DNA from 3 places in the Citrobacter enshiensis genome. Region 3 is predicted to be linked to each of the others. Evidence: predicted binding sites of a transcription regulator. Region 3 holds the regulator's gene; each other region holds the start of a gene.
What was found. Region 3 encodes CRP, which controls carbon source genes, mostly activating them, when cyclic AMP is high. Its sites were predicted from a motif close to ATGTGANNNNNNTCACAT; they were not measured.
Positions count from the first base shown of each region.

Region 1: bhsA (multiple stress resistance protein BhsA) is a predicted target of CRP. The motif match lies at 3,403-3,420, and genes of this name have one in related genera.
Region 2: P2W74_RS07130 (YfcZ/YiiS family protein) is a predicted target of CRP. The motif match lies at 3,299-3,316, and genes of this name have one in related genera.

Region 1 is NZ_CP119862.1:2,072,871-2,080,311, forward strand. Features, by position in the region: gene ycfP (alpha/beta hydrolase YcfP) at 1-83, shown strand, start outside; partial or broken gene ndh (NADH-quinone dehydrogenase) at 321-1,627, shown strand; partial or broken gene P2W74_RS10095 (glycine zipper 2TM domain-containing protein) at 1,949-2,489, shown strand; partial or broken gene P2W74_RS10100 (TetR/AcrR family transcriptional regulator) at 2,614-3,246, opposite strand; gene bhsA (multiple stress resistance protein BhsA) at 3,488-3,748, shown strand; partial or broken gene ldtC (L,D-transpeptidase LdtC) at 3,830-4,796, opposite strand; partial or broken gene mfd (transcription-repair coupling factor) at 4,944-7,441, opposite strand, start outside.
Region 2 is NZ_CP119862.1:1,472,200-1,479,640, reverse strand. Features, by position in the region: gene fadJ (fatty acid oxidation complex subunit alpha FadJ) at 1-1,422, opposite strand, end outside; gene fadI (acetyl-CoA C-acyltransferase FadI) at 1,422-2,732, opposite strand; gene P2W74_RS07130 (YfcZ/YiiS family protein) at 2,910-3,194, opposite strand; gene fadL (long-chain fatty acid transporter FadL) at 3,566-4,906, shown strand; gene mlaA (phospholipid-binding lipoprotein MlaA) at 4,969-5,724, opposite strand; gene P2W74_RS07115 (formate/nitrite transporter family protein) at 6,013-6,954, shown strand; tRNA gene P2W74_RS07110 (tRNA-Arg) at 7,030-7,104, shown strand; gene P2W74_RS07105 (hypothetical protein) at 7,159-7,441, opposite strand, start outside.
Region 3 is NZ_CP119862.1:366,649-374,089, forward strand. Features, by position in the region: gene argD (bifunctional acetylornithine/succinyldiaminopimelate transaminase) at 1-1,000, shown strand, start outside; gene P2W74_RS01650 (YccS/YhfK family putative transporter) at 990-3,077, opposite strand; gene crp (cAMP-activated global transcriptional regulator CRP) at 3,129-3,761, opposite strand; gene P2W74_RS01660 (OsmC family protein) at 4,070-4,474, shown strand; gene P2W74_RS01665 (phosphoribulokinase) at 4,521-5,390, opposite strand; gene P2W74_RS01670 (YheU family protein) at 5,444-5,662, opposite strand; partial or broken gene P2W74_RS01675 (hydrolase) at 5,665-6,727, opposite strand; gene P2W74_RS01680 (NUDIX hydrolase) at 6,763-7,441, opposite strand, start outside.

The sequences.
Region 1 (7,441 bases), 1.7 Mb from region 3:
TGTGGGATGAGGAACAAACCCACAAGTTCAAGAATATCTCGTCTCATTTGCAGCGAATTAAAGCCTTTAAGACCCTGGGTTAACACGACCAAACTGTTTTACAAGACCAGCCTTCGGGCTGGTTTTTTTGTGCGTATTGCCAGTGTTGTCTAACTTTTCAGCGAGAAAACTTGATGCACATCAATTTTGGTATGACCAATGCACCGTTCGTGTTATTCTCATTGTTGAAGTCGCTTTTCATTGTCGTAACTTGTTGTTAATTAAAGGCTATGCCTATAACGTTTAATTAACAATTGGTTAATAAATTTAAGGGGGTCACCTTGACTACACCATTGAAAAAAATCGTGATTGTCGGCGGTGGTGCTGGCGGGTTGGAAATGGCGACGCAGTTGGGCAAAAAACTGGGCCGCAAGAAAAAAGCGAAAATCACGCTGGTGGACAGAAACCACAGCCATCTGTGGAAACCGCTGTTGCACGAAGTGGCGACCGGTTCGCTGGATGAAGGTGTTGATGCGCTGAGCTACCTGGCGCATGCGCGCAATCATGGCTTCCAGTTTCAGCTTGGGTCGGTGATGGATATCGATCGGGAAGCAAAAACGATAACCATTGCTGAACTGCGCGATGAAAAAGGGGGAGGCTGTTGGTGCCGGAGCGTAAAATCGCCTATGGCACGCTGGTGATGGCGCTGGGAAGTACCTCCAATGACTTCAATACGCCTGGCGTGAAAGAGCACTGCATTTTCCTCGATAACCCACATCAGGCGCGTCGTTTCCATCACGAAATGTTGAACCTGTTTTTGAAATACTCTGCTAACCTGGGGGCGAACGGTAAGGTTAACATCGCCATTGTGGGTGGTGGCGCAACCGGCGTTGAGCTCTCGGCAGAACTGCATAATGCGGTGAAACAACTGCACAGTTACGGCTACAAAGGGCTGACCAACGAAGCGCTGAATGTGACGCTGGTTGAGGCCGGAGAACGCATTCTGCCAGCACTGCCGCCGCGTATTTCTGGCGCAGCGCATAGCGAATTGACCAAGCTGGGTGTTCGTGTGTTGACGCAGACGATGGTGACCAGTGCTGATGAAGGCGGACTTCACACCAAAGATGGCGAATACATTGAAGCCGATCTGATGGTGTGGGCGGCAGGCATCAAAGCGCCAGACTTTATGAAAGATATCGGCGGTCTGGAAACCAACCGTATCAATCAACTGGTGGTGGAACCGACCCTGCAGACTACGCGTGACCCTGACGTGTATGCCATTGGCGACTGTGCATCCTGTGCGCGTCCGGAAGGGGGCTTTGTGCCGCCACGTGCTCAGGCAGCACACCAGATGGCGTCCTGTGCAATGAACAATATCCTGGCGCAGATGAACGGCAAACCGCTGAAAGCGTACCAGTACAAAGATCACGGCTCTTTGGTTTCGCTGTCCAACTTCTCTACTGTGGGGAGTCTGATGGGGAATCTGACGCGCGGATCAATGATGGTGGAAGGGCGCATCGCCCGCTTCGTTTATGTTTCGCTGTATCGTATGCACCAGATTGCGTTGCACGGCTACTTTAAAACCGGGTTGATGATGCTGGTTGGCAGCATTAACCGTGTGATTCGCCCACGTCTGAAACTGCATTAATGATCCCTCTACTCACCGGCCATATGTGCCGGTGAGTTTTTACAGAAAATCCTCCCATCTGTTAACACCGTTCATTTAAGCCAATGAATGAGGGGAAACACCGGGATTTGGTTCCCGGAGGGACGCCAAACCCGGTGGTCGCCCCGGATATCCCGGTTTTAAACTAACGGCGTTATCCCGCCAGTCCTTGTTATGCGCTTCGGAGTACTCCGAATCCTCCTGTTTCGCCGCTCAAACCCCTACTTTTCATCCGTTGTCTGATTTGCTTACTCCTCCACCCGTTGCAAAATTGTTACTAATAGCAAAAAAGGAGGAGTTCCCGTGAATAAATCAATGTTGGCGGGTATCGGGATTGGCGTAGCGGCTGCGCTGGGCGTCGCGGCTGTCGCCGGTCTTAATGTCTTAGAACGTGGCCCGCAGTATGCTCAGGTTGTTTCTGCAACACCGATTAAGGAATCGGTTAAAATCCCACGTCAGGAGTGCCATAACGTCACGGTCACGCACCGTAAACCCGTACAGGATGAAAACCGTGTCGCCGGTTCCGTACTTGGCGCGGTTGCCGGGGGGGTTATTGGTCATCAGTTTGGCGGTGGACGTGGTAAAGATGTGGCTACGGTGGTGGGTGCGCTGGGCGGCGGTTATGCAGGTAACCAGATCCAGGGCCTCAATGCAGAACAATGACACCTACACCTCAACCCAGCAGCGTTGCAAAACGGTGTATGACAAGTCTGAAAAAATGTTGGGTTATGATGTCACTTACAAAATTGGTGACCAGCAGGGCAAGATTCGCATGGACAAAGATCCGCGTGCGCAGATCCCTCTGGATAATAACGGCCAGCTCATTTTGACTAACAAAGCGTAAAAATAGCTCTACTCTGCACACTTGCCCCTCATTCGCTCAGGCTGAGGGGCTTTTTTATGTCTGCGATGACCATCAGGAATGGGCGATTGAGTGAATTCGATACGCCCAGCTCCGACAGACTATTTCAGCAGCTCAGCCACAGTTTTAGCGTGGTGTGCGTGATCTGCCATTAGCGTCCTCAAATGTTGCGCCTTTCGCGGGCGCCTTATCGACATCCCCTGCAATATACAGTTCAGATATTCCGCCAGACTCTGCGGATTGCAGTGCGCCGGAATCTCGCCCCGTTCTTGTCGTTGACGGAGGAATTGGGTCAGTGTCTGTTCCTGCATCGCATGGCGTGATTTGACCGTATGCGCAATATCACGAAGAAGAGGCTGCCAGCGTCGCGGAGGTATTAATCATAAAGCATCCGGCGGGAGTCTCTTTGCTGGTAAAGCAGGTCGCAACGGCGGTTGAAATAATCTTCGAGCGCCGATTCAACACTTTTTTCTTCGCAGAAAAGCTGAGCCTCGTGCTTTGCGGCAAAACGGCTAATGTAGCGATCCAGCACGGCGCGAAATAACCCTTCCTTATTGGTAATATCCGCATACAGCGTCGGCGCTTTCGCACCGGTTGCTTCTACGAGGTCGGAGAGCGATGTCGCTTCATAGCCATGTTGCCAGAAGAGTGTCATGGCCTTATCAAGCGCGGCTTCCCTGTCGAACACTTTTGGTCGGCCACGGCTTTTTTTTGCGCAACTTGTCGGGGTAGTTGTCATGGTGCCGTTGTACCTGGTTGGGTTTGTTGAACAACCATTATAAAAATAAACCCGCTCAGTCTCCAGCGTATTCAGAATAAAAATAATTTAATCTTACTGCTCTGAAAAATAAGATATTTATAATTAAACTAACGACCATTATAAAAATACATTGACGTGTGACCTGGATCACATCTATGATTTACCTATCGATCGTTAAGTTAATGCTAACGACATCATTCATCTGCTACAGGTCACTATCATGAAAAACGTAAAAACCCTTATCGCTGCCGCTGTTCTGAGGCTCAACTTTCATTTGCCAGCCTTTGCGGCCGTTGAAGTTCAGGCTACGCCCTGCCGGTCAACAAAAGTGGGCACCATCTCTGCGAATGCAGGGACTAACCTGGGTTCTCTGGAAGATCAACTGGCGCAGAAAGCGGATGAGATGGGGGCGAAATCCTTCCGTATTACTTCCGTTACCGGTCCTAACACTCTTCACGGAACGGCGGTTATTTACAAATAAGCATGACTCCCTCATCAATGCTCTCTTTAATTGCCACAAAAAAACCCGCGATGTTTGCGGGGTTTTTTATATGCTGAGTCTCTACATCGCCTGTGGTGTGGCATCCTGATGGCGGGTGACATCCACCGGCATACCGGAACGCACTTCCATAACATGCTCCATGACCGCCGCGTCCGTCTGCGCTGAGCTTTAAACGCCTGCATTGCGCTGTTCAGGTTAATGGGCAATACCTGCGGGTCATCGTTCAGATTCTTCGCAACGGCTGATGCACTTCCACCCAGACGCACACCTCCCGGTTCTACAGAGGCTTTGATTGGCGTATTGATGATATTCACTTTTGTCCCTGGCGTAACCTGGCGGAACAATGTCTCAATATCACCGTCACGTAAGCGAATACACCCTGAGCTGACGCGCATGCCTATACCAAAATTCGGCATTGGTGCCATGCAGGCAGAATAAACCCCGCGTAGGCGGCTAAGCGAATCGCATGATGCCCCATAGGATTATCCGGTCCGGCAGGGACCACGGCAGGGAGGTCAACGCCTTGCGCTTTGTAACGGGCGCGAATATTCGCCGTTGGAGTCCAGGTCGGGTTGGCGCGTTTGTCAGAGACGGTTGTCACCATCGTTGGCGTCAGCGTATCACCGCCTAGCTGACCGATGCCGATCGGGTAGACGGTGACCGCGTTTTTCCCCGGCGGGTAATAGTACAGACGTAACTCCGCCAGATTGATCACGATCCCTTCGCGCGGCGCATCTGGCAGGATAGTTTGCAAAGGGATGGTCAGCACGCTACCCGCGCGTGGAACGTAAGGATCAACGCCCGGGTTGGCCTGTAACAGCGCCAGAAAACCGACATTGTATTTCTTCGCGATCGATTCCAGCGAGCCGCCGTTGTTTTCAACGACGTGAAATTTGTTTTCGCCCACCAGGTTGCTGCCCGCCGGAGGCAGTGGCCAGGTGTTCGCTTTGGCAGGCAGCGCAACCGCCACGGTCGCGGCGAGGGCAAAAAATGCCAGCCAGCGAGAAAAACGTATGTGTAATCTCATCACTATAAATCCATGTAAATCACAGGGTTATTGTTGCGATAACGTAAACGAGGATTATGACGGCTGGCTATGTCGGGAAGTGCAGGGAAATGCAAAGAGTTTGTAAATCCTGCGCCGGGTGAAGATTGACCTCACCCGGAGCAGTTATTACGCGACGGCGTTTTCTTCCAGTTGCCGCATGAACTGACGTACCCACTCAATGCGGGTTTTACGTTCACCCAGTTCCTGAATAAATTTCAGTCGGGTTGGCCCGTCCAGACGGAAGTGCTGCGGTTGTTTCTGCAACAGACCGATAAGCCAGACGGGGTTGACGTGGTTTTTCTCCGCGAACTCGATGATGCCGCCTTTCTCGTTGCCTTCCAGCTTTTTAATGCCGAGTTTTTTGCGCCTGCTGGCGCAGACGGGCAATCTCCAGCAGCGTGCGGGCGGGATCAGGCAACAGACCAAAACGGTCGATCAGTTCAACTTTTATCTCTTCCAGTTCGTTTTCGCTTTTCGCACTGGCGATACGCTTGTAGAACGAGAGACGGGTGTTCACATCCGGGATAAAATCATCCGGCAACAGCGATGGCATACGCAGTTCGACTTCCGTCTGTTGGCTGGTAAGGTCTTCCAGCGACGGTTCGCGCCCGGCTTTCAGCGCATCGACGGCGTTTTCCAGCAATTCCATATACAGCGAGAAACCGATGGTTTCCATTGAGCCGCTCTGATCTTCGCCGAGTAATTCCCCCGCGCCACGAATTTCGAGATCGTGCGTTGCCAGCGCGAAGCCCGCCCCCAGATCCTCAAGCGACGCGATAGCCTCAAGGCGTTTTTGCGCATCGGTAGTCATGGCTTTTGGATGCGGCGTCAGCAGCCAGGCATACGCCTGATGGTGCGAGCGACCAACACGGCCACGCAACTGATGCAATTGCGCCAGACCGAAATGATCGGCGCGTTCGATAATGATGGTATTGGCGGTGGGAATGTCGATCCCGGTTTCGATAATCGTGGTGCACACCAGGACGTTAAAGCGCTGATGGTGGAAGTCATTCATCACGCGTTCCAACTCGCGTTCGCGCATCTGTCCGTGACCAATCGCGATACGGGCTTCGGGCACCAGTTCCGCCAGCCGGTCCGCCGCTTTCTGAATATTCTCCACATCGTTGTACAGGTAGTACACCTGGCCTCCACGCAGCACCTCACGCAGGATCGCTTCACGCACCACCAGGCTGTCGTATTCACGGACAAAGGTTTTGACCGCCAGACGACGAGCGGGCGGGGTGGCGATAATAGAGAGATCGCGCATACCGCTCATCGCCATATTCAGCGTACGCGGGATCGGCGTCGCCGTCAGCGTCAGAATGTCCACGTCGGCGCGCATGGCTTTGATGCGCTCTTTGTGGCGGACACCAAAACGGTGCTCTTCGTCGACAATCAGCAGGCCTAAATCTTTCAGTTTTACATCGCTTTGCAGCAGTTTGTGGGTGCCGATCAAAATATTCGATCTTACCTCGGCGACCTGCTCAAGGATTTGCGTCTGCTCTTTGGCGCTACGAAAGCGAGAGAGCATCTCAATACGCACCGGCCAGTTGGCAAAGCGATCGCGGAAGTTGTCGAAATGCTGCTGGGCAAGCAGGGTGGTCGGCACCAGTACCGCCACCTGTTTGTGGTTTTCCACCGCCAGAAACGCGGCGCGCATGGCCACTTCGGTTTTACCAAAACCGACATCACCGCAGACTAAACGGTCCATCGCCAGCGGCTGGCACATATCACTGAGGACCGCATTGATGGCCTGCGCCTGGTCAGGCGTGGTTTCAAACGGGAAGCTGTCGCAGAATAACTGGTATTGCTCACGATCGTGCTTAAAGGCGAAGCCCTGTTTAGCCGCGCGTTGGGCATAAATATCCAGTAATTCTGCCGCCACATCGCGCACTTTTTCCGCCGCTTTCTGCCGGGCGCGCGACCACGCGTCGCCGCCCAGTTTATGCAGCGGCGCATTGTCCTCCGCACCGCCTGCGTAACGGCTGATCAGGTGCAGCGACGAGACCGGTACATACAATTTGGCGTCATTGGCGTAGGTGAGCATCAGATATTCAGCGGTGATGCCGCCGGCTTCCAGCGTGGTCATCCCGGCATAGCGACCGACGCCATGCTCAAGGTGGACGACAGGCTGACCCGGATGCAACTCGGCCAGGTTGCGGATGAGCGTATCCGGGTTGATGGTCCGGCGGGTATCCTGACGACGCCGCGCGACGCGTTCACCGAGCAGATCGCTTTCGCAGATCAGCGCCAGATTACGCTGCGTGTCGATAAATCCATGTTCCGCAGCGCCAATCATCAGGTAACGGCCCGAATCGCTTCGCTTCATCCAGACGTAAAATTCGTTTAGGCGCAATTTTGATGCGGGCAAGCAGTTCACCGAGAGCTTCCCGGCGACCTTCGCTTTCTACGGAGAAAATAACCGGACCGGTAAAGGCTTCCAGGAACTTACGCAGGGCATCCAGCGGGGCTTTTTGCTGCGCCTGCACCGCCAGGTCGGGAAGTTTCTGGAAACCCAGATTGGTATTGGCGGCTTTATCCGGAAGATGTTCGGTTTTGAGCTGTACGCGGGGCCAACGTTTAAGCTCGGAAAAAAGTTCATCAACGCGTAGCCAGAGCGATTC
Region 2 (7,441 bases), 1.1 Mb from region 3:
AACGGTTGTCGCAATTGTCTGCGCAGAGGTGGTCGCATGCGGGATTACCTCAACCAGCGGCATTTTTTCTACCGGACTGAAGAAGTGCATACCGATCACCTGCTCCGGTCTGAGAGCCTTTGCTGCAATATCCCCAATCGGTAAAGATGAGGTGTTAGACGCAAAAATCGTGTGAGGGGCGCAATTCTGCTCAACTTCCTCCACCATCCGTTGTTTTAACAACAGATCTTCAAACACAGCCTCAATAACCAGATCCCGATGAGAGAAACCGCGATAATCGATAGAGCCCGAAATTAGCGCTAGCTGTTTGTCACGTTCGCCTGCCTTGATATGGCGGCGGCGCACTTTCGTTTCAAGTTGATCCCAGGTGTACTTCAGCGCGTGGTTGATTCCATTCGTATTAATGTCTTTGATGCGAACTGGCAAGCCGCCTTTACAGGCCGTAACATAAGCAATTCCGCCGCCCATTAATCCACCGCCAAGGATCCCTACGCTTTCGAGTGAGCCGGGTTGCACGTCGCTGCCTGGGTCTTTTTTCACCTCTGTGCTGGCAAAGAAGATATTACGTAAGGCTTTTGACTCCGACGTCATCGCCAGTTCACCAAACGCACGGGCTTCAGCGTCATAACCGCTGCTGCTCCCCTGCGCCAGCCCGGTTTCGATCACCTCCAGAATACGGTCGGTGGCCGGATAGTTACCCTGAGTTTTCTGCTCCGTCTGTTTCCTGACCATACGAAATAACAGTGCACGCCCCAGCGGACCTGCAAGAATGCGTTCACGAACCGGTAATTCACGATGAGATGACCGATCCTGTTTGGCTAACTCAACAGCGGCTTCCAGCAAAATGGAATAGGGGACAACCTCATCCACCAGCCCCGCCTTCAGCGCCTGTTTGGCGCGCAGTTGCTTACCGGTGAGGATCATATCCAGCGCTGTACTCACCCCGACCAGACGCGGCAGTCGCTGTGTGCCGCCCGAACCCGGCAACAGCCCAAGCTGTACTTCCGGCAGGCCCAGGACTGTTTTTGCATCATCGGTACAGATGCGGTGGTGGCAGGCCAGCGCCATCTCAAGCCCCCCGCCCAGACACGCACCATGAATGGCGGCAATGACCGGGATCGGCAACGCGTTAATCTCAGACATTATCTGCTGGCCCTGACGTGCGAGGGTTTCAGCCTCCTGAGCGCTGCGGCAATGGCCAATCATATTGATATCGGCGCCAGCAATAAAATTATCTGGCTTTGCGGAAATGAACACCACGCCGCGCAATGCTTTGTTTTCACGGATTTGTTTCAGAATGGCGCGAACCTGCGTCGCAAATGCCGCTTTTAAGGTGTTCATCTTTTCGCCGGGGACGTCCATGGAAACGACGGCGACATTATCCAGACGCACGTTAAGCGTAAAAGCCGATGTCATTTCCATTATTCCGCCTCCAGAACCATTGCCGCACCCAGACCACCCGCCGCGCAAGCAGTGACTAAACCGAAGCCCCCGCCCCGGCGCCGTAACTCGTGTAATGTCTGGGTGATCATGCGTGCGCCCGTGGCGGCAAACGGGTGACCATAGGCAATCGACCCGCCCAACACGTTGAATTTACTGTCATCCACCTCACCGGTGGCATGCGCCCGCCCCAAAACGTCACGGGCAAAACGTTCGCTGCCAAGCAGTTGAATATTGGCCAACGTCTGCGCGGCAAAGGCTTCATGCATATCAATGAGCGTCAAATCAGCCATTGTTAATCCAGCACGCTCCAGCGCCAGCGGTGTAGACCATGCGGGACCCAATAACATGTCCTGCCACACATCGATGGCGGTAAAGGCGTAGCTGCGCAGATAACCCAGCGGGACCAGTCCCAGTTCCCGAGCGCGAGATTCCGTCATTAAAATAACGGCAGCCGCACCGTCCGTCAGCGGTGTGCTGTTAGCCGCCGTCACAGTACCGTGCTTTTTGTCGAACGCTGGACGCAGTTTGGCGTAATCAGCCAGCGTAGAGTTACCGCGAATATTATTGTCTTCGGAGAAAGGATCGTTAAAGGGTGGTGCCCAGGTGGTCATGACTTCATCCGCTAACTTACCTTCGGCCCAGGCCTGAGCGGCACGCTGGTGAGAACGATGCGCCAGCGCATCCTGCTGTTCACGGGTAATACCATACGTTTTCGCCATTTGTTCGGCGGTATCCCCCATCCGCAGCCCCGTCGAATATTCCGCCACGGCAGGAGGAACCGGCATCAGGTCGCGTAAACGCAGGCGGGAAAAGAGTTTGAGTCGCTGACCGGTCGTTCTGGCTTTATTGACGTCCACCAGCACGCGCGCCAGCTTTTTGCTCACACCAATGGGCAACACGGAGGAAGAGTCGGCCCCCCCGGCGATACCGGCGCGAATAGTGCCCGTTATCAGGCTCTCGGCCACATTCGCCACCGCCTGAAAACTGGTCGCACAGGCCCGGCTCACGCTGTAGGCGTCCGTATGAACGTTCATCCCGGTACCCAGCACGATTTCGCGCGCGATGTTTGGCGCTTCAGGCATTTGTACAACCTGGCCAAAAACCAGTTGTTCAATCGCGTCGGAGGGTATTTCACTGCGCGCCAGCAGTTCACCTACCACCATTTTCCCCAAATCAACGGCGGGAATGCCATGAAATGCAGTAGCCTGCCGGGCAAACGGTGTACGTAAACCGCTGACAATGGCAATACGATCGCCCTGACGGGTGACCAGTGGTAAAGCCTGACTCATAGCACTCCCCTGTAAAAAATATTTTAAGTGGTCTGACCTGATCACAGTCTTAACCAATTTTTTACATTTAGCCAAGGGGAGACATAAGAAAGTGCGAGCTATGGCACAATGAATAGTTACATAGCGTTACGAAAACACCCCTGCCAGTATTTGACAAGGGTGTTTGAAAGGTGGGGATTAACGCAAGCCCAGCTGGAAGATCAGCGTTTCAGCTTCACAAGCGAAGACAAAATCGATATCCAGACGCACACCTTCAGACTCTTCAGTAAAAGTGGAGGTGATTTGGCAAGGTTCGGATTCCACGCTACGCGCTTTCTCCGTCAACGCAGCCAGCGTTTCTTCAGCCTGCGCGCGGTTCGCGAACACTCGGCTGTACGACGCGGTGCAGTCGGAGTTGTCCATAATGGTACCAACATCCATACAGCAGCAAACCGGGGTTTCATCAGCACTGCATTTACTCATTGTAGATTTCCTCTGTATTCGCACCTTAGGTGCCAGATAAACGCTGGGGACATTTTACGCTCCCGCCATTCACCTCTCCAGTCGTTAATGATGTGAAATAGGATAAGTGAGGGAAATCACACCTAAAAATGATCTAAAACAAAAATCGCCTAAACGGGTGAGTGCGTATCCCCTCAGTTTTGCCAGCTGGATCGCGTTTCTAAGATCACAATTGAAAAAACTTATAAACATACTTGCAACATTCCATCTGGTCAGACCTATACTCACGCCACTGGTCTGATTTCTCTGTCGTACCTCAGACCCTACACTTCGCGCTCCTGTTACGGTATGTAACATTGTTTGAATAAAAATAAATCAATGAGGTTATGGTCATGAGCCAGAAAACCCTGTTTACAAAGTCTGCTCTCGCAGTCACAGTGGCAATCATCTCCACACAGGCCTGGTCTGCAGGCTTTCAGTTAAACGAATTTTCTTCCTCTGGCCTTGGCCGGGCCTATTCGGGCGAAGGTGCTATCGCAGACGACGCGGGTAACGTCAGCCGTAACCCTGCGTTAATCACCATGTTTGATCGCCCAATGTTCTCAGCCGGTGCGGTGTACATCGATCCTGATGTTAATATTAGCGGACGTTCACCCTCAGGTCGCAGTCTGGACGCAGATAACATCGCGCCAACCGCCTGGGTACCGAACGTCCACTTCGTTGCGCCAATCAACGATCAGTTTGGTATCGGGGCATCTATTACCTCTAACTACGGTCTGGCCACCGAGTTTAACGATACTTACACCGCAGGTTCTGTTGGCGGTACGACCGACCTCGAAACCATGAACCTGAATTTAAGCGGCGCATATCGCTTAAATGAAAGCTGGAGCTTTGGTCTCGGTCTGGATGCCGTCTATGCCCGCGCTAAAATTGATCGCTACGCCGGTGACTTAGGTCAACTGGTTGCCGGTCAGATTATGCGGTCTCCTGCCGGGCAAACCCCGCAAGGCCAGCAATTAGCAGCGACAGCAAACGGTATCCCAAGCGACACCAATATTGCTCACCTGAACGGTAATCAGTGGGGCTTTGGCTGGAACGCCGGTATCCTTTATGAAGTCGACAAAAACAACCGCTACGCATTAACCTACCGTTCTGAAGTGAAAATCGACTTCAAAGGTAACTACAGTAGCGATCTGAACAGTGGACTCAATAGCTTTGGTCTCCCCATCCCGACCGCCACCGGCGGTGCAACCCAGTCAGGTTATTTGACGCTGAACCTGCCTGAAATGTGGGAAATCTCCGGTTATAACCGCGTTGCGCCGCAATGGGCGATTCACTATAGCCTGGCGTACACCAGCTGGAGTCAGTTCCAGGAGCTGAAAGCGACATCGACCAGTGGCGACACGCTGTTCCAGAAAGATGAAGGCTTTAAAGATGCTTACCGTATCGCGTTGGGTACCACCTATTATTACGATGATAACTGGACGTTCCGCACCGGTATCGCGTTCGATGATAGCCCAGTGCCTGCCGACAAACGTTCCATCTCTATTCCGGATCAGGACCGTTTCTGGCTGAGCGCAGGTACCACTTATGCCTTCAATAAAGATGCCTCTATTGATGTCGGCGTCTCTTACATGCACGGTCAAAGCGTTACGATCAACGAAGGCCCATACCAGTTCGAATCTGAAGGTAAGGCCTGGCTGTTCGGTACCAACTTTAACTACGCGTTCTAAGTTTGTCCCGGACATAAAAAAAGGTGAGCTTCAGGCTCACCTTTTTTATTGGCCTCAGGCCATCACTCAGAATCAATATCTTTGAGGTCGTCCTGAATCGCCTGCGCGTTCGGGTTTTCCTGAGGTTTAAGCTTCCCGCCATTGGCGATGAAATCATGGCGCTGGAAGTACGCTTCACGCACCATAATGTAGGGGTCGGAAGACTGGCGCAGCAGGCCATCAGAATCGAGAAGCTGTGCGCGGCTCTCAATCCCTTCAACCGTCCATTTACCGATAGACATCGGCCAGGTGAGCCAGGAAAGGACCGGATAGAGCGTATCCGCCATATCACCGCCGTCGTCACGAAGCGTGAAGCTACCGTAGAACGGAAGCTGCATATACGGCCCGTAACCCACGTCATAGTGCCCTAACGTACTGCCGAAACGGTGAGGTTCAGCACGCTGTAGTTTCGGATTCGCCATTCCCGCAACATCAATAAAGCCGCCCATCCCCAACAGGGTGTTCAGGAAGAATCGGGTGAAATGCACCATCCCCTGATACGGATCGCCCTGCAGGAAGTAGTTCACCATTACCGCGGGTTCTTCAAGGTTGCCGGTGAAGTTGCTCAGACCATTTCGTGCAGGTTGAGGAACATAGTCACGCCAGGCGACGGCGACCGGCCGAACGACATACGGATCCAACACATTGAAGTTGAAGTTGTACATGGTGCGGTTGAACCCTTCAAACGGGTCGGAACGCCCCTGCTGTTCTGTACCGGAACTCGCACACCCCACCAGCAGTGTGGTTCCCAGCGCAAGCGCCGACAGGCGAAGCTTCATAAATGTCTCCCTGTTGATTATGGCTATCGCTGATTGCCATCCATGACGGAACGAAACCGTATCCGCCTGTTTAGGTGTGAGCGATTGTAACAGCACGTCAAACGATGTCTATATACCCAATCTCGTTGATCTGATCATAGCCTGGTAACGCAACGCTCGTAATGCTTCTATTTTAACTGACGGCGAAAAACCAAACGTTACCATTTTTGCGATTTCAAAGTATGTATCTCTTGCGTGAATAAAAAGTCGCTACGCTTTAGCTATACGTGCTCATAACAGGGTGACCCGATGGACAAGCTCAGCGGCGATAAAATCGATCGGAACAGCGATGGACTTGAAGTAGAAAGCGAAGAGAAACAGCGCGGCAAGAAAATTGAGCTGGACGAAGACCGCCTCCCCTCGCGGGCAATGGCCATACATGAGCACATCCGTCAGGATGGCGAAAAGGAACTGGAGCGCGACGCCATGGCGCTGCTATGGTCGGCAATTGCTGCCGGTCTCTCCATGGGAGCCTCTTTACTGGCAAAAGGGATTTTTCATGTTCAGCTGGACGATGTCCCCGGCCGTTTTTTACTCGAGAACCTCGGTTATACCTTTGGCTTTATCATTGTCATCATGGCACGCCAACAACTGTTCACAGAGAATACGGTAACGGCTGTCCTTCCCATCATGCATAAACCAACGCCGGGTAATATCGGCTTGCTGATGCGACTCTGGGGAATTGTGCTGCTGGGCAATATTCTCGGCACCGGCATCGCGGCCTGGGCCTTTGAATATATGCCAATATTTGATGAAGAAACGCGGGACGCGTTTGTCAGTATCGGTATGGCGGTGATGAAAAACAGTCCGTCAGAAATGTTTGCCAACGCGATCATTTCAGGATGGCTGATTGCCACCATGGTGTGGATGTTTCCCGCAGCCGGGGCTGCAAAAATCGTGGTGATCATCCTGATGACCTGGCTCATCGCGCTGGGCGACACCACCCACATTGTCGTCGGATCGGTTGAAATCCTCTATCTGGTCTTTAACGGTACACTACACTGGAGCGACTTTTTTTGGCCCTTCGCCCTCCCAACACTTGCCGGAAACATCTGCGGCGGCACTTTTATCTTTGCGCTGATGAGTCACGCGCAAATCCGCAACGATATGAGCACCAAACGTAAAGAAGAGGCCAGACAACGCGCCGAAGATAATGAGCAACAGCAGAAAAACCAGAAAAAACAGTCCTGAGTGGCGACGGTTTGAGCAGTCAGGCGGCCTTATACTTACCGCGCTGCATAAAAAACGCTATACTCGTGCCGCTTCGTCTCCTTAGTTAAATGGATATAACGAGCCCCTCCTAAGGGCTAGTTGCAGGTTCGATTCCTGCAGGGGACACCATCCCGCCTTATGATCTCCTTTCTGATTTAGCGCTGCACTGATTTTGGGCCAGGGTCACGGCGTTCTTTGCAAGAGTGCCTCCAAAGCCATCTTCGTCATCTGTTGTTCAAAATGTTCTGCATGCAGATATCGCTTTTCTTTATATTTTTTATCGGTATCCAGGTAGGGTTGATGCAGCGAACATTCCGGTGGGGTGCAAGAGATAATTGTATTAACGAGATCAATTGGCATTGGGTATTCAAAAAACAATTGCCCATGGCGGTAATTATGTTGAATTTGCCATTCCGCCAGTTCGTTAATAAAACAATCGGACTCTGGTTTTGCAATAGCGCTGGCC
Region 3 (7,441 bases):
GTGGCACACCAGTAACGTCTTTACGAATGAACCGGCGCTACGGCTGGGGCGTAAGCTTATCGACGCGACGTTTGCAGAACGCGTGCTGTTCATGAACTCTGGCACAGAAGCGAACGAGACGGCCTTCAAACTGGCGCGTCACTACGCCTGCGTGCGTCACAGTCCGTTCAAAACCAAAATCATCGCCTTCCATAACGCGTTTCACGGTCGCTCACTGTTCACCGTAACGGTTGGCGGCCAGCCGAAGTATTCCGATGGTTTTGGGCCGAAACCGGCCGACATCGTCCATGTTCCCTTTAACGATCTGCATGCGGTGAAAGCCGTGATGGATGACCACACCTGCGCGGTGGTGGTGGAGCCCATCCAGGGGGAAGGGGGATTAACGGCGGCAACGCCCGAGTTCCTGAAAGGACTGCGCGAGTTGTGTGACCAGCATCAGGCATTGCTGGTCTTTGATGAGGTGCAGTGCGGCATGGGGCGTACTGGCTCCCTGTTTGCATATATGCACTATGGCGTGACACCGGATATTCTGACCAGCGCCAAGGCGCTTGGCGGCGGTTTCCCGGTGAGCGCCATGCTGACCACGCAGGAGATTGCCTGTGCGTTTCACGTCGGTTCTCACGGTTCCACCTACGGTGGTAACCCGCTGGCCTGCGCGGTTGCTGGCGCTGCGTTCGATATTATTAACACGCCAGACGTGCTGGACGGCATTCAGACGAAACGGCAGAAATTTGTTCAGCATTTGCAGAAAATTGACGAGCAGTACGATGTTTTCAGCGACATTCGTGGGATGGGACTGCTGATTGGGGCAGAGTTGAAGCCGCAATATCAGGGACGAGCGCGTGAGTTTCTTTATGCGGGAGCGAGTGCAGGTGTGATGGTGCTGAATGCCGGTCCGGATGTGATGCGCTTCGCCCCCTCGCTGGTGGTGGAAGAGGCGGATATCGATGAGGGAATGCAGCGTTTCGCGCAGGCCGTCGCGAAAGTCGTTAGCTCTTAATATCCCGTAACCGACGGCTGAGCCAGATCCCGTGGTGAGGCCGTTGACGCCAGGCGACCGACGAAATGGTGTGCATGGTGTTCAGGTGGCCCAGTATGCGCTGCAGGTGTTGTTCCAGGGTACTTAATGGCCCATGGGAGAGCATCTCTGGCGCTTCCAGAATATTCACATCGCCAGAGCTGCCCGGTCCGTCATACTCCAGACGCTGCTGGCAGCGCTGGAGCGCAATTTCACACGATTCCAGATAGCGTTGCGCAAGGTCTGGCGTCAGCATCGTATGTTCCCGCGCCAGCGTTGTCATCGCATTGATGTGCTCGACAATAAACTGGCTGTGCGTCACCCACAGTTTCATATCTGCCAGATAGTGCGCGTTAAATCCGGGTTCCTGCATGGACTGATTCAGCGAGTTGTACAGCGTGTTGTGCGCCTGATTGACACGCATACGCTGATACGCGAGCGGCGTTGCCTGTGGATTGTCGCTGAGGATCAGGCGTATAGCTTCCTGGTCGGCTTCCAGCGCGTCGTGGGCGTTTTTGCGCAACAGACCGCTCTGCCACTGCGGCCAGAGCCAGACCGTCCCGCCAAACGCGATCAGGCAGCCAATCACCGTGTCAATAAACCGCGGCACAATGTACTGCTCGCCGTTTAACGTCAGCAATTGCAGGGTATACACCGCAGTGACCGTAAACCCGACCGTTGCCCAGCCGTAGTTTTTACGAATGATCAGATAGCTCACCAGCGTAATGACCAGCATGCCCGCCAGTGTGAAGCCTTCGGGGATGTGGAAGTGTAGCGTCACGCCCGCAATCACCAACCCGACCAGCGTGCCCGCCGAACGGTGCAGTATGCGAACCCGCGTCGCACCGTAGCCGTTTTGCGTTACAAACAGAACCGTCATCAGGATCCAGTACGGTTTTGGCAGATGTAACGCGCTCCCCATCAGACTGGCGATACTCAGCATGACGCTGATGCGCCCGGCATTTCGCAGTGCGGGCGATTTGAATGACAGATAGTTTTTTAGCGCCGGGATCAGCGGGAGTCGACGCTGTTTATCCGCCATCAGGTCACGGGCATACAGCGGGCGTTGGGTCCGCAATACGCGGGCAATGCGGCTAAAGTGCCAGTAACAGAACTGACCCACCGGGTTATCGGGATGCTGGTTGGCAATTTTCTCGAGCGCGCCAATCTGCTTTTCCATGGAAAAGCGAGTCGGCAGGCGGTGATACAGAATATCATCCGCCAGGATGCGTAAGCGCGCAGCGACCGTTTGCGCGTTCCAGCGAATCACCTGCTCTGCATGGCTGCGTTCGACCAGCTTTTGCACCTCTTCCGGCTGATGCAGGCTGACGGAGATATGTTCCTGTAAGTCCAGCGCTTCCTGGAAGGCCCGCAGCAGGCGTTTATATTCATTATTGTGATGCGCCGACAGCATGTGCATTTGCTGGTAACACTGGGTGATGAGATCCACCGCTTTCTGTTGGCGTACCAACAAGGGCGGCAGCGCTTTTTCAGGATCGGCGTGCTGGGTGAGCAGGCTGTATTTGGCTTCGCAGTAGTCGGCCAGCTCGCGGTACAACAAACTGAGCGACTCGCGTAGCGGTTGTTCACGCCAGAGCCAGAACCAAAACCAGTTAAAAAGCCCGTACCACAGGGTGCCCAGGGCATAGATCAGCAACGGTTCCCAGACGGGCATGTTACCGGCCAGGCTTAGCGTGAAAATGGCGGCGATAAGCGAAGCCGGCAGGAGTCGGGCATGCAAGGCGCTGAGTTCCGCCGTCACGCCAAGAATCAGCGTTAACCCCGTCAGAATCAGCGGCAGCGGTATTGCTTGCGCGAGCAGTAGCTGCATGACCAGGCTGCATCCGGCAAACAGCGATGCGCCAATGACTAAGCGTTTGAAAAAGCGTTTGTGGGGGGTATCAAGCCCGGCAATGTTGCAGCAGGCGGGAACGAGAGAAAAGAGCAATCCCAGATGCAACTGACCAATGATAAGACCAATCGCCACAGGCAAACACAGCACCAGCGTTTGCCGCAGTGCGTAGTTGATTTCAGGATGATAGATCAGTCTTCGCCACATCGGTGCCAACAAAAATGGCGCATTACAGGGTAATGCGCTATTTCGACGGGGTTAACGAGTGCCGTAGACGACGATGGTCTTACCGTGCGCTGAGATCAGGTTCTGATCTTCCAGCATTTTCAGAATACGACCAACGGTTTCGCGAGAACAGCCAACGATCTGACCGATCTCCTGACGGGTGATTTTGATTTGCATGCCGTCCGGGTGAGTCATCGCATCGGGTTGTTTCGCCAGGTTCAGCAGAGTCTGAGCGATACGACCGGTTACGTCGAGGAAGGCAAGGTTGCCGACTTTTTCGGACGTAACTTGCAGGCGACGAGCCATCTGGGAAGACAGGCGCATCAGAATATCCGGGTTTACCTGGATCAGTTGGCGAAATTTTTTGTAGGAGATTTCAGCGACTTCACAGGCCGTTTTTGCACGTACCCATGCACTGCGTTCCTGGCCTTCTTCAAACAGGCCTAATTCGCCAATGAAATCGCCCTGATTCAGATAAGAAAGGATCATCTCTTTCCCTTCTTCGTCTTTAATCAGCACTGCCACTGAGCCTTTAACGATGTAGTACAACGTTTCTGCTTTTTCACCCTGGTGAATCAGCGTGCTCTTCGACGGGTACTTATGAATGTGGCAATGAGACAAGAACCATTCGAGAGTCGGGTCTGTTTGCGGTTTGCCAAGCACCATGCGCGGTTATCCTCTGTTATAAGCTGTCTCCAGAGCCAGAAAACGACGCTGTCTCTGGGGTTGCCAAAATATGCTTCCCGCTGCCAGGGAAGGGGGCTGCTAAAAATGTACTGCAGCCTGTAATGTGATGTCCTCTGCATACATGCAGTACGTCAATGTATTACTGTAGCATCCTGACTGTTTTAGCATAGCTTTCGCCGTGTGTCTCCTGGTGTCTCGCTTCAGCATGATGCAGGTCGCCTTCCATTGCGAGATTTGTTATGTCCGCGTAATCTGTCAGGAAAATTGAAACATTGGAGTTACGAAATATGCAAGCGCGTGTGAAATGGGTCGAAGGGTTAACCTTCCTGGGAGAGTCTGCTTCCGGCCACCAGATTTTGATGGATGGTAACTCCGGTGATAAAGCGCCGAGTCCGATGGAAATGGTGTTAATGGCCGCGGGTGGCTGCAGTGCGATTGATGTGGTGTCTATTTTGCAAAAGGGACGCCAGGACGTGACCAACTGCGAAGTGAAGCTCACTTCTGAGCGTCGTGAAGAGGCGCCGCGTCTGTTTACGCATATCAATCTGCATTTTATTGTGACCGGCAATGAACTGAAAGATGCCGCCGTTTCGCGAGCTGTTGATCTTTCTGCAGAAAAATATTGTTCCGTTGCGTTAATGCTGGAAAAAGCGGTGAATATCACGCATTCATATGAAGTGATTGCCGCGTGATCTCACGTTGCCGGAGGGCGTGACGCTTATCCGGCAACGCTGCATATTATTCGATTTTTTTGCCTTCCATCAGTCGCTGAACCAGCGGCAGCATGATCAACTCCATTGCCAGTCCCATTTTGCCGCCCGGCACGACTAATGTATTGATGTGTGAAATAAATGAGCCCTGAAGCATCGCCAGTAACCAGGGGAAATCGATCCCTTCCAGATTGCGAAAATGAATAACGACAAAGCTTTCGTCTAATGACGGGATGCCTTTTGCCGCGAAGGGATTCGAGGTGTCCACAGTGGGCACGCGCTGGAAGTTAATATGCGTACGGGAGAACTGCGGGGTGATAAAGTTGATGTAATCATCCATGGAACGGACCACCGAATCCATCACCGCTTCGCGGGAGTGCCCACGTTCGCCAGTGTCGCGGATCAGTTTCTGTATCCACTCCAGGTTAACGATCGGTACTACGCCAACCAGCAAATCCACATGGCGCGCAACGTTATGGTGCGGCGTCACTACGCCGCCGTGCAGCCCTTCATAGAACAGGACGTCGGTCGGTTCGGGCAAGGGTTGCCATGGCGTAAAGGTTCCCGGCACCTGATTCCACGGTACTGCTTCATCGTAGGTATGCAGATATTTCCGCGACTGGCCTTTGCCCGCTTGTCCGTATTCGCTGAACGTTTGTTCCAGCAGACCAAAATCATTAGCTTCGGGGCCGAAATAACTGATATGTCGCCCGGCGTCCCGCGCTTTGCGGATCGCCATGTCCATTTCCGGGCGGGTATAGCGATGAAAGCTGTCGCCTTCCACCTCGGCGGCGCGCAGATTTAACTGTGCAAAAATTTTACGGAACGCGAGGCTGGTGGTGGTGGTCCCCGCGCCGCTGGACCCTGTTACCGCAATCACCGGATGTTTGGCAGACATAACAACTCCATGAATAAACACTCGTTTTAGTATAGTCGGCCCTCAGCGGCGGATTACTCGTGCAACTGTTTTCTGGGCATGATGTTGACCGTTTCGTGGAGTTCAGACCACACCAGAACGGCCTCGCCGCGCTGTAGTTGACGTTTGACGTCGGCGACTTTTTGCGCAAGCGAACGCTCATGTTCACCATAATCGGTGCCTTCGCGCAATACAAAGCTTTCAATCAGGTTATCCAGCGTTTCAGCGGACAACTCCTGCCAGGGGATCATCATGATTATGCTTCCAGATACGTGGTGAGCCAGTCAGGGATGCGCGATTCAAGCCACATTTCCGGGCGGCGCAGCGTCCCGCCGATAAAGCCGACGTGCCCGCCATGCTCGGTTAACTGATACTCAACCTGCGGCGGCAGATTCTCGGGGTTCGGGATCACATGACTGTCCATAAACGGATCGTCTTTCGCGTGAATAATCAGCGTGGGTTTGGCGATCTGATTGAGCAACGGCATGGCGCTACATTGACGATAATAGTCTATCGCATCAGCAAAACCGTGAATTTTGGCGGTAATAAGATCATCAAAATCGCGGATACGCCGTATTGCTTTTAGCTGCGCCAGGTTGACAGGGAGCGTGCCGGGATAGGCCGCCAGTTTGCGTGACGCGTTGGCTTTGAGCAGATTGAGCAGATAGCGCTGGTAAACGCGCGAAAAGCCTTTTTCCATGTGATAGCTGCAGGCTTCAAGCACGAAAGGCGCGGAGACAATCACTGCCGCATCGATCGGAATATCCCGACCTTCTTTCGCCAGCAGACAGGCCAGCATATTGCCGCCGAGTGAATAGCCAACCGCAGCGGTGGGAACACGACCAAACTCGCGTTGTAACCACTGTAAAAACCAGGTGCCGTCTTCCGTCTCCCCGGAGTGATAAATGCGATTCAGGCGATTGGGTTCGCCGCTGCAACCGCGAAAGTGCATCACGACACCCAGCCATCCACGCTTTTGTGCGGCCTCGATGAGTCCGTGGGCATACGGGCTGTTCAGACTACCTTCAAGACCATGAAACACCACCAGACGCGGTTTGTGTTTCGCCTGATGCGGATCTTCACTCCATGCCAGATCGACAAAATCGCCATCGGGTAATTCCAGGCGTTGCCAGTGTGGGCTGAACTGCACTTTACGGCGGATCAGTCGTGGGAGCATCGTTTGCAGATGGCGATTGCTGATGCCGCGCATCGGGCGGAACTCATACGAATCAGCGTCGGTCGGGGTCATTTCTGTGGGGGTGATTTCAACCATAGCACCAGAGCAATTAATCATCGGGAAGAATAACTATACCGCGCACACGGCTGGCAGGTTAGCCAATATGTGATTTTACGCTTAGTCAGTCAGGAGGTTACGTGAGAAAAGATGGATGTCCACCCCGGGTTTTCGCCGCCAGAGACGGGCTTTACGCGTTCCTGTCGCCGCACTTTCCCCCGTCTCTTCAAACATGCCCGACGCCTCAAAACGGCGAATCAGACTTTTACGCTGAATCGACTGACCGAGGATCACTTCGGTCGCCTCCTGCAACTGGCCATGGGTAAACGACGCCGGCAGACAGTAAACAGGCAGTAACGAGTACATCGTTTTTTGTCGTAAGCGATGCAGGGCTGATGCAATGATGTTCTCGTGGTCGAACGCCAGAGGATATTCGGTAAGCTTGTCGATCGGCACCCAGCGGGCGTCGCTAACGCTGGCGATATGCGGCTCGCAGTCCACCCAGGCGATCAGCGCAAACCAGGCGACGGTCAGGCTCCAGCCGCGCGGGTCGCGGTCCGGTCCGGAGACGGTATCCAGTTGTTCCAGCCATGAAGGGGAAACCCCTGTTTTTTCTGTCAGCTTACGTAGCGCCGTTGCGCGGGTGGAATCATCGCGTGCCATATCAATAAAGCCGCCAGGTAATCCCCAGCGCCCTTTCTGCGGCTGCTTTGCCCGTTCGACCAGCAGTACGCACAGCGTTTGTTCATGCAGGGTGAACAACACGCTATCCACTGTGACCAGAGGGGAAGGAAAGCGG